DNA from 2 places in the Allobosea sp. NPDC055353 genome. Region 2 is predicted to be linked to the other one. Evidence: riboswitches for the same ligand, from Rfam matches in the RefSeq annotation. Region 2 holds a riboswitch; the other holds the start of a gene.
What was found. A riboswitch is a leader RNA that binds a small molecule or an ion and turns the genes downstream of it on or off. The one in region 2 is predicted to bind cobalamin.
Positions count from the first base shown of each region.

Region 1: it holds a riboswitch for cobalamin, as region 2 does, so the genes downstream of both, ACWIEX_RS01485 (CbtB domain-containing protein) here and ACWIEX_RS00660 (TonB-dependent receptor plug domain-containing protein) in region 2, are expected to answer to the same signal.

Region 1 covers NZ_JBSHMC010000001.1:326,767-331,231, forward strand. The annotation lists gene cobW (cobalamin biosynthesis protein CobW) at 1-420, opposite strand, end outside; gene ACWIEX_RS01475 (DUF1636 family protein) at 425-814, opposite strand; gene ACWIEX_RS01480 (CbtA family protein) at 825-1,565, opposite strand; gene ACWIEX_RS01485 (CbtB domain-containing protein) at 1,578-1,754, opposite strand; cobalamin riboswitch at 1,792-1,976, opposite strand; gene cobU (bifunctional adenosylcobinamide kinase/adenosylcobinamide-phosphate guanylyltransferase) at 2,130-2,642, shown strand; gene cobO (cob(I)yrinic acid a,c-diamide adenosyltransferase) at 2,642-3,253, shown strand; gene ACWIEX_RS01500 (MgtC/SapB family protein) at 3,350-3,814, shown strand; gene ACWIEX_RS01505 (TetR/AcrR family transcriptional regulator) at 3,988-4,465, shown strand, end outside.
Region 2 covers NZ_JBSHMC010000001.1:148,097-152,561, forward strand. The annotation lists gene ACWIEX_RS00645 (tripartite tricarboxylate transporter permease) at 1-791, shown strand, start outside; gene ACWIEX_RS00650 (GntR family transcriptional regulator) at 788-1,504, opposite strand; gene ACWIEX_RS00655 (5-formyltetrahydrofolate cyclo-ligase) at 1,768-2,502, shown strand; cobalamin riboswitch at 2,498-2,696, shown strand; gene ACWIEX_RS00660 (TonB-dependent receptor plug domain-containing protein) at 2,819-4,465, shown strand, end outside.

The DNA of each region.
Region 1 (4,465 bases), 180 kb from region 2:
GTCGACCACGGCGATGACGCCGTCGACGGTGACGCGCGAGCGGATCACCGGCCAGTTGAAGGCGGTGACGAGCGGCTTCGGCAGGGCGAGCCCGGAGGTCTCGATCAGGATGTGCTCGGGCGGGTTGGGCCGGTTCAGCAGCTTCTCCAGCGCCGGCACGAAATCATCGGCGACGGTGCAGCAGATGCAGCCATTCGGCAGTTCGACCACGTCCTCGTCGCTGCAGCCGGCGATGCCGCAGCCCTTCAGGAATTCGCCATCGAAGCCGAGATCGCCGAATTCGTTGACGAGCACGGCGAGCTTCTTGCCCTGCGCATTCTCGAGGAGATGGCGCACGAGGGTCGTCTTACCGGCGCCGAGGAAGCCGGTGATGATGGTGCAGGGCGTCTTGCCCAGATTGGTAGTCTGCGGAGCGTTCATGATGTCATCCTTGCTGGCGCGCCGGCAAAGGCGGCACGCGTGCGACCACGCCCTTGCGGAAGGACTGCGGCCGCTCTTTCCAGGGAACGATGCCGTTGGCGCTGGCGGCATAGGCCTCCGCGGCGCCGACGATCTCGTCGAGATGGGTGTCGGTGTCGAGATCGCCGATCAGATAGGTCCATTTGCCATCGGCGCTGAGCGCGATGGTGCAGGGCCGCTTGCAGACGCAGAGGCACTCGACGGGCAGCACGGGGATCGTGCTGCCCTTGGCTTTAAGCTGTTCGGCGAGGCGCTCGGCCAGCGCCAGTCCCGGCTGGTCATAGCCTTCCGGGAGATCGGCGCGGGCACGGCGGCAGGCCGTGCAGACATGGATGGTGAGGTCGCCCTCGGACATTGGCTTGCTTTCAGGCTTCGACGGCCCGGCGGCTCGCCCGGGGCCAAAGCACGCCGACCATGAAGGCGGTGACGAGCCAGAGCGCGGCCTGGATGCCGAGCGAGAGCGACGCGAAATGCGCGGCGACCTCGGCCGGCACCTTGCTCTCCGGCGCGGCCGGATGCGGGGCGCCGACAACATGCGGCAGCAGGATCAGGACGATCGCCACAAGCTTGAGCCAGGGCTGTTCGAAGCGCAGGAACAGGAACAGCCCGATGGCGGTTGCAACGGCGGTCCAGAGCCACCAGAGCTGGCGCTGCTCCAGCGCGGCCGAGGCTGCCCCAGGCAGTTCCGGCGCGAGCCCCATCGCAGGCGCAAGCCCGAGCGCGAGGAAACCGCAGGCACCCCAGACGAGCGCGCTGCGCTGGTCGATCCTGTCGCCGGCCGCGATCATGCCGGCGAGCAGCAATCCCGCGAAGCCGATCGCGGTCGCGATCGTCACCGCGCTGGTGAAGAGTGTGCGCTGGAGGCCATCCTGCGGCTTCCATTCGGCATGGTCGTGGCCGGGCGCGTCGCCGGCCGGTCCATGCGCGAGGATGATCTTCGCCTCGCCGTCGAAAGCGGCCAGCGCCGGCGCCTTCAGCGCGAGTGCCGCCTCATAGGTCTCGGCCTTGAGGATGAGCGGGGTGGTGGTGACATGCTGCAGGGCGGCGACGATCAAGCCAGCCAGAAGCCCGGCCAGGATGCTGACCGTGAGAACACGCGTGACCATGATGACTTTCCCTCAGTGGCAGGGAAAGGCGAGGCCGTGGCGGGTGTCGTGCGCGGCGTTGTGCACGTTGGACGAGGCCGCGAAGCCGGTCGTGTAGATCAGCGCGACGCCGATCACGAGCGCGGCGGCGACCGCCTTGACGCGTTCCGAAACGCTGAGTGTGGGGGTGGAAACCGAAGCGGTGTTCATAAGCGTTCTCCGTGGCCGCCCCGCCGGCAGCCGGTTGGATCTCTGCGGGTCGACGGCAGGTCTCCTGGCTCGCGGACTTCGCGCCCCTTGCCGCCTTCCCGGAGCTTGCGCTCCAGTGGCCGATGGCGAAGGACATCCGCTTACAGTTGCGGGGGCAGCCGCGGTCTCGCACCGCGTTCCCTTTTCACCTCCTCGCGGAGGCACCGTCGGCGACGATCATTAGCCTTCGGCGTGTTGCTGTGCAATGCAGTGCGCGTCGCAAGGGCGTCATTCTCGGGCTTGACCCGAGAATCTCTTGCAGGGAGAGGCTCCGGGGCCTCCTTCGGATGGAGATGCTCGGGTCAAGCCCGAGCATGACGGCAGAGGATTTTTTGAATGGAGTTGCCCCAGCTCACCCTCGTCCTCGGCGGCGCCCGCTCCGGCAAGAGCCGCCATGCCGAAGCGCTGATCGAGGCCCTGCCGGCGCCCTGGACCTATATCGCAACCGCGCAGGCCTATGACGACGAGATGCGTGCGCGCATCGCCGAGCATCGCGCCCGCCGGCTGGCCGGCTGGCAGACGGTCGATGCCCCGCTCGAACTGGCGGAGGCGATTGCCGCGCAGCCCGCAGGCCGTCCGGTCCTGGTCGATTGCCTGACGCTCTGGCTGACCAATCTCATCCTTGCGGAGCGCGACACTGTCGCCGCCCGCGAGGCCCTGATCGCCGCTTGCAAGCGCGTATCCGCCCCGCTCGTGCTGGTCGGCAACGAAGTCGGGCTCGGCATCGTGCCGGAGAATGCGCTGGCTCGCCGTTTCCGCGACGAGGCCGGGCGGCTGCATCAGGCGCTTGCGGCGCGGGCGGCGAGCGTGGTCTTCATGGTCGCCGGATTGCCGATGCGAGTGAAATGATGACGACGGATCAGGAAGACGCCGCCCGCCACAAGGCGAAGATGGAGAAGCGCAAGGCGGTTCAGGACGCCGAAGTCGCCTCCAAGACGGTCGAAAAAGGCCTACTCATCGTCAATACTGGCCCCGGCAAGGGCAAGTCGACGGCGGCTTTCGGGCTGATCCTGCGGGCGCTCGGCCATGGCTGGCGCATCGGCGTGGTGCAGTTCATCAAGGGCGCCTGGTCGACCGGCGAGCGCAAGGCGCTCGAAGCCTTCGGCGATCAGGTGAGCTGGCACAGCATGGGCGAGGGCTTCACCTGGGAGACGCAGGACAAGGTGCGAGACATCGCCGCCGCCGAGCGCGCCTTCGCCAAGGCGCGGGAGCTGATGGACGATCCGGACATTCGTCTGCTGGTGCTGGACGAGCTCAACATCGCCTTGCGCTACGACTATCTGCCGCTCGCCGAGGTCGTGGCGACGCTGGCCGCGCGCCGGCCGGACCTTCACATCGTCGTCACCGGCCGCAACGCCAAGCCGGAGCTGATCGAGGCGGCCGACCTCGTCACCGAGATGACGCTGGTGAAGCACCATTTCGCTGCCGGCGTGAAGGCACAGCAGGGGATCGAGTTCTAACAGGCCCCTTGCCGGGTTCCGTTCGTTTGCCGCAGAACGAACGCGAGCGGCCCTCGCGCGTTCATGCCCTCGATCGTCATTTTCGGGGGGTGAGTAATGGCAACTTTTCTGTGGGGAGAGCTGGACCTGCTGCTCAGGCTGCTGGCCGGGATGGCCGCCGGCATCGTCGTCGGCTGGGAGCGGACCAACAAGCAGCGCGCGGCCGGGATTCGTACCTTCGGGCTGGTCGGGCTGGGTACAGCCGCCGCTGCCACGATCTTCAGCGAGCCACATGAGGCCGACGCCGCCAGCCGCGTCGTCCAAGGGCTGCTTACCGGAATCGGTTTCCTCGGCGCCGGCGTCATCGTACTGCGCCGGGGCCATTCGACGCCGACGGGCCTGACAACGGCCGCAGCGATATGGGTTACCGCTGCGCTCGGTTGCGCCGCCGGGCTCGGCGATCATGCCATCGTGGCGTCGGCCACGCTGCTCGCGCTCGTCCTGCTCGCCATCGATCATTCCGTCGAACGCTGGGCCGGTCGCGGTCGGGCGGCGGATTCTGGCAACGCGCCACCTTCCTGAGTGGTCGAGGGGCCGCGGGGCGAGGGGTGCAGGGGGGGCGCCTGAGCGGTCCGTAGGCGATCTCGCCCCCGGCCTGCCGTGTTCCAACCCGGTCATTCCCGTTCCAGCCCTTGACGGCGGCCAGCCATCTCGTCAAATTGAATCCGAATTCAAATTCAATTTTGAGACCACCCATGGCCGGCATCGCACCGAAACAACCGCGCAAGGCTGGCAAGCGCGAGGCCATCCTCGCCGCCGCGCGCGGCATCGTCTCGGAGGTCGGCTTCCAGGAAACCTCGATCGCCGCGGTGGCCTCGGCCAGCGGTGTCTCGACCGGCAGCGTCTATTCCTATTTCGCCTCCAAGGCCGAGCTGATGGCCGAGATCGTCGCCGCCGTATCCTCGCGCGAGCTTGCCGTGCTGCGTGATATCGCCGCGAGCGACGCCCCCGTGGCCGAGCGACTGGCTGCTGCGGTGGAGGCCTTCGCCCGCCGCGCCTTCGCCAATCGCCGCCTTGCCTGGTCGATGATTGCCGAGCCTGCCGATCCGGCCGTCGATGCGACGCGGCTGGATTATCGTCGTGAGATCGCCGGCATTTTTCGCGCGCTTGTCGTCGAAGGTGAAGGGCAGGGCGCCTTTCGGCCCGTCGATCCCGATGCCGCCGCTGCCATGA
Region 2 (4,465 bases):
GGAAGCGCTCCTGGAAGCCCTGGCTGCGCGGCAGCGTCATCGGCTTTCCGATCGGCGCGCTGCCGGCTGGCGGCACGGAAATCCCGACCTTCCTGTCCTATGCGCTGGAGCGCCGCCTGACCAAGCATCCGGAGGAGTTCGGACAGGGAGCGATCGAAGGCGTCGCCGGCCCCGAAGCCGCCAACAACGCGGCGGCGGCCGGCATCCTCGTGCCGCTCCTGACGCTCGGCCTGCCCTCGACCGCGACGGCCGCCGTCCTGCTCGCTGCCTTCCAGAATTACGGGCTCCAGCCCGGGCCTCTGCTGTTCGCCACCAACCCCGATCTGCTCTGGGGCCTGATCGCCTCGCTTTATATCGGCAACGTCATCCTGCTGATCCTCAACCTGCCGCTGGTCGGCATCTGGGTCCGTTTGCTGCTGATCCCCCGGCAATACATCTATGGCGGCATCGTCGTCTTCGCGATGGTCGGTGTCTGGGGTCTCTCGACCTCCTGGATGGACCTGGCGTTGATGTGCGGCCTCGGCCTCGTCGGCTATGTCGCGCGCGTCCATGATTTCCCGATCGCACCGGCCCTGATCGGGCTGATCCTCGGCCCGCAGGCGGAAATTCAGCTCCGGCGTGCGCTCGCTGTCAGTCAGAACGACTGGAGCGTGCTGATCGGCACGCCGATCGCGGCGACACTGCTTGCGATCGCGGCGCTGGTGCTGGTCGTGCCGCCCGTGCTCGCGCGCTTGCGCCGGCGCGCCAGTGCCGAAGAAGAGCCGGCGACCTCTGCTGGCCGGGCAGGTTAGCGCTTCGCTCCGGTCCGGCGCTTGCCCGGTTTGGTACCGACATTCGCGGCCAGCGCGGCCTGAAGCGCCATGCGCGCGGCGCGGATATGGCGCCGCATTAGGATCTCCGCCAGTTCGCCGTCGCGATGGCTGATCGCCTCGGTGATCCGCATATGCTCGCCCCAGGCCTCACGACCGCGTCCCGGCACGGTGGAGTGCAGGCGCCGGCACAGTCGCAGCCGCGGATAGAACTGCTCGCAGAGCAGTTCGGCGAGGATCGGGTTGCCGCTGCCCTTCGCGATCCGGCGGTGGAAATCCGCCTCGGGCTCGTCCTGGAGATAGGCGCCCATCGGGTTGCGCTCGATCTCGCCGCGATGACCCCGGACCAGTGCGTCCAGCGCGGCGATCTCGGCTTCGCTCATGCTTTCGGCCGCGAGGCGGGCGGCCATGCCCTCGGTCGCCTCGCGCACGTCGAGCAGGGCGAGGAACTCGGCCGCGCTCGGCTCGGCGACGCGGGCGCCCTGGTTGGCGACATAGGTGACGAGCCCGCGCTCCTGCAGGCGCCGGATCGCTTCGCGCACCGGCGCGCGGCTGACACCGAAACGGCGGGCGATCGCCGGCTCGCTCAGCTTGGCGCCAGGCGCGATCTCCCCGGAGACGATGGCCGAGGAGAGGTCGTCATAGAGTTTGACGGTGACGCCCACGCTCGCGGGGGGCAAAGTCTCGGCCAGCATCGAGCGGGTGCCTATCTGCTTCTGATCCCGGCAGCATAGAGCATTTCCGTGCCCGATGGGTACCGGAGGTGCCGGCGAATTCGGCGTTCCAGAGCGATCTGCATCGAAGATTGCCGTATTCCATCAACCCTGAATTCGGTTGATTGCATGGCCTGCCTGCGCAGAATGCTCATGAGCCGCAGATCCAAGGTCCGGACCTTCGCGCGCAGCCTCGCTCGGGCCGGGGGTGGCTGGCGCGTCGTGGCGAGGGAGGCCGGAAGCTGATGGGCAAGGGCGACGATGATCTGAATGACTATGCTTCGCCGGCTTGCCTGCTGCACGAGATCGATCCGGCCTATTCCGGGCTGACGCCGCCGCGCAGAGCCGGGCAGGCGCAGCCCGAACCGAGCCTGACCGAATGGCGGCGCTCCGAACGGGCGCGGTTGATCGCAGCCCGTCTGGCGATGTCGGCCCGCGCTCGAAACGCGCTCGGGCGTCGGATCGCCGGTCATCTCGACGCGCTGATCGGCGATCCCGCCGGCGTCCTCGTTAGCGGTTACTGGCCGTTCCGTGGCGAACCGGACCTGCGAGACTGGTTCCGAAGCCTGCGCGAGCGCGGTGGCCTCGCTGCACTGCCGGTCGTGGTCGAGCGCGGCAAGCCCCTGCTGTTCCGGCTCTGGCGCAAGGGCGAGCGGCTGGAGCGCGGCGTCTGGAACATCCCCGTGCCGGCTGCAGGTGTGCCGGTCTTCCCCCGGATCGTCATCGCGCCCCTGGTCGGCTTCGATGCGCAGGGCTACCGGCTGGGCTATGGCGGCGGCTTCTTCGACCGCACGCTGGCGGCGCTGCCGCCATCCACGATCGCGATCGGGGTCGGCTACGAGATGGCGGAGATGACGACGATCCGGCCGCACGACTTCGATATCCCGATGCGCCATATCGTGACGGAAAACGGCATCAGGTCCCAAGGCGGAAAGCAGGATCGGGAACCTCCGTTTGACGCCGGCCCGATCTCCCCATAAGCCTGAGCGCGACGGTTCCCTCACGGGATCAAAAGGGAACGCGGTGCGGGTGTCGAACCACCCCATGCCGCGGCTGCCCCCGCAACTGTAAGCGGCGAGCCTTTCGCCATACGCCACTGGGGCCTCGGACCTGGGAAGGCGGCGAAAGGCAACGACCCGCGAGCCAGGAGACCTGCCGTCAGCCGTGGTCACACGCGGACACGTTCGGCCGGGGTGCGCCGATCGCTGATTCGACTGTTCGCCGTCTTTCGTACGGCTGATGGGAGATCGCGTTCGCGGTGACGTGCCACTGACGTCAACGCCCGAGGTCTCCATCGTGAAATTCTTCCTCCCGGCCGCCGGATGCGGCCGCCTGCTGTTGTCCGCTTCCTGCCTTGCCATCGCCGGTGCAACTGCCCCGGCCTTTGCCCAGAACGCCCCCGCCACCGTGGCGCTCGACGAGATCGTCGTCAGCGCCACGGGAACGCCGACGCCCGCCCGCGAGGTCGCGAGCTCCGTCACCGTCATCACCGCCGGGGATATCGAACAGCAGCAGCGCCGGACGCTGCCGCAGGCGCTCGCCGCCGTGCCCGGGCTCAACATCGTCCAGACTGGCGGGCCGGGCGGCCTGACCTCGGTCTTCATGCGCGGCACCAATTCCAATCACGTCAAGGTGCTGATCGACGGCATCGAGGCCAATGACCCCTCGGCGCCGAACCGCTCTTTCGATTTCGGCTCGATGCTGACCGAGGATATCGAGCGCATCGAGGTGCTGCGCGGCCCGCAGAGCGGCCTTTACGGTGCCAACGCGCTGGGCGGGGTCATCTCGGTGACCACGAAGCGCGGCGAAGGGCCGCCGAAGGTGACCGCGCGCGTCGAGGGCGGCTCGCACGGCAGCTTCAACCAGTCCCTCGGCTTCAGCGGGGGCGATGCGCGCTTCAACTATGCCTTCAACGCCAGCCATTTCCGCGCCGACGGAACCGAGGTGACGCCGCCGAACCTCGTACCGCCCGGCCGCCGGATCAATCCGAACATCTTCGACAATTACAGCTATTCGGGACGCCTCGGCTTTGCGCTCACCGACACGCTGACGCTGAACTGGGTCGGCCGCTATCAGGACGGCCAGCTGCGCTATACCGGCGACACCGGCTTCCCGAGCACGCCCTCGCCCTATCGCTCCCTGCAGAACTACGCGCAGGCCTTCACCCGCGGCGAGGTGGTCTGGGACCCGTTTGGCGGGCGCTTCGTCAACACCTTCGGCGTGTCCTATTCGCGGCAGGACAGGGGAACGCGGACGGCCTCCGCGGCGACAGGCCTGCTTGGCCTGCCCAATCAGAGCCTCGGCGAGCGCACCAAGCTCGACTGGCGCGGCAATCTCGAGATCATCAAGGGCCACAACCTGATCACGGGCCTGCAATATGAGCGCGAGCGGCTCGATACCACGAGCCTGATCGCCTCGAACGGCAACAAGGCGGCCTATCTCGAATACCAGGGCAATATCGAGGATCGCTATTTCCTGGCGGCCAACATCCGTCACGACCATGACGACAGCTATGGTGGGCACACGACCTACCGCGTCACCCCGGCCGTCATCATCCCCGGTACGGAAACCAAGCTGAAGGCGAGCTACGGCACCGGCTTCAAGGCGCCGACGCTGAGCGAGCTCTTCATCGACTATCGCCCCGGCTACAACTTCTTCGGCAACCCGAACCTGAAGCCGGAGGAAAGCCGCGGCTGGGATATCGGCCTCGAGCAGCCGCTCTTCGACAAGCGCCTGCAATTCGGCGCGACCTGGTTCCAGAACGATATCGACAACCTGATCGTCACCAATGTCACGCGCGATTCCTACGCCAATATCGGCAAGGCCAGAACGAAGGGCGTCGAGGCCTTCGCCGCACTGGAAATCTCGCCCCAGTTCCGCATCCGCGCCGACTACACCTTCACCCTCGCCAGGGACGAGATCGCCCGGCAGGAACTGTTGCGC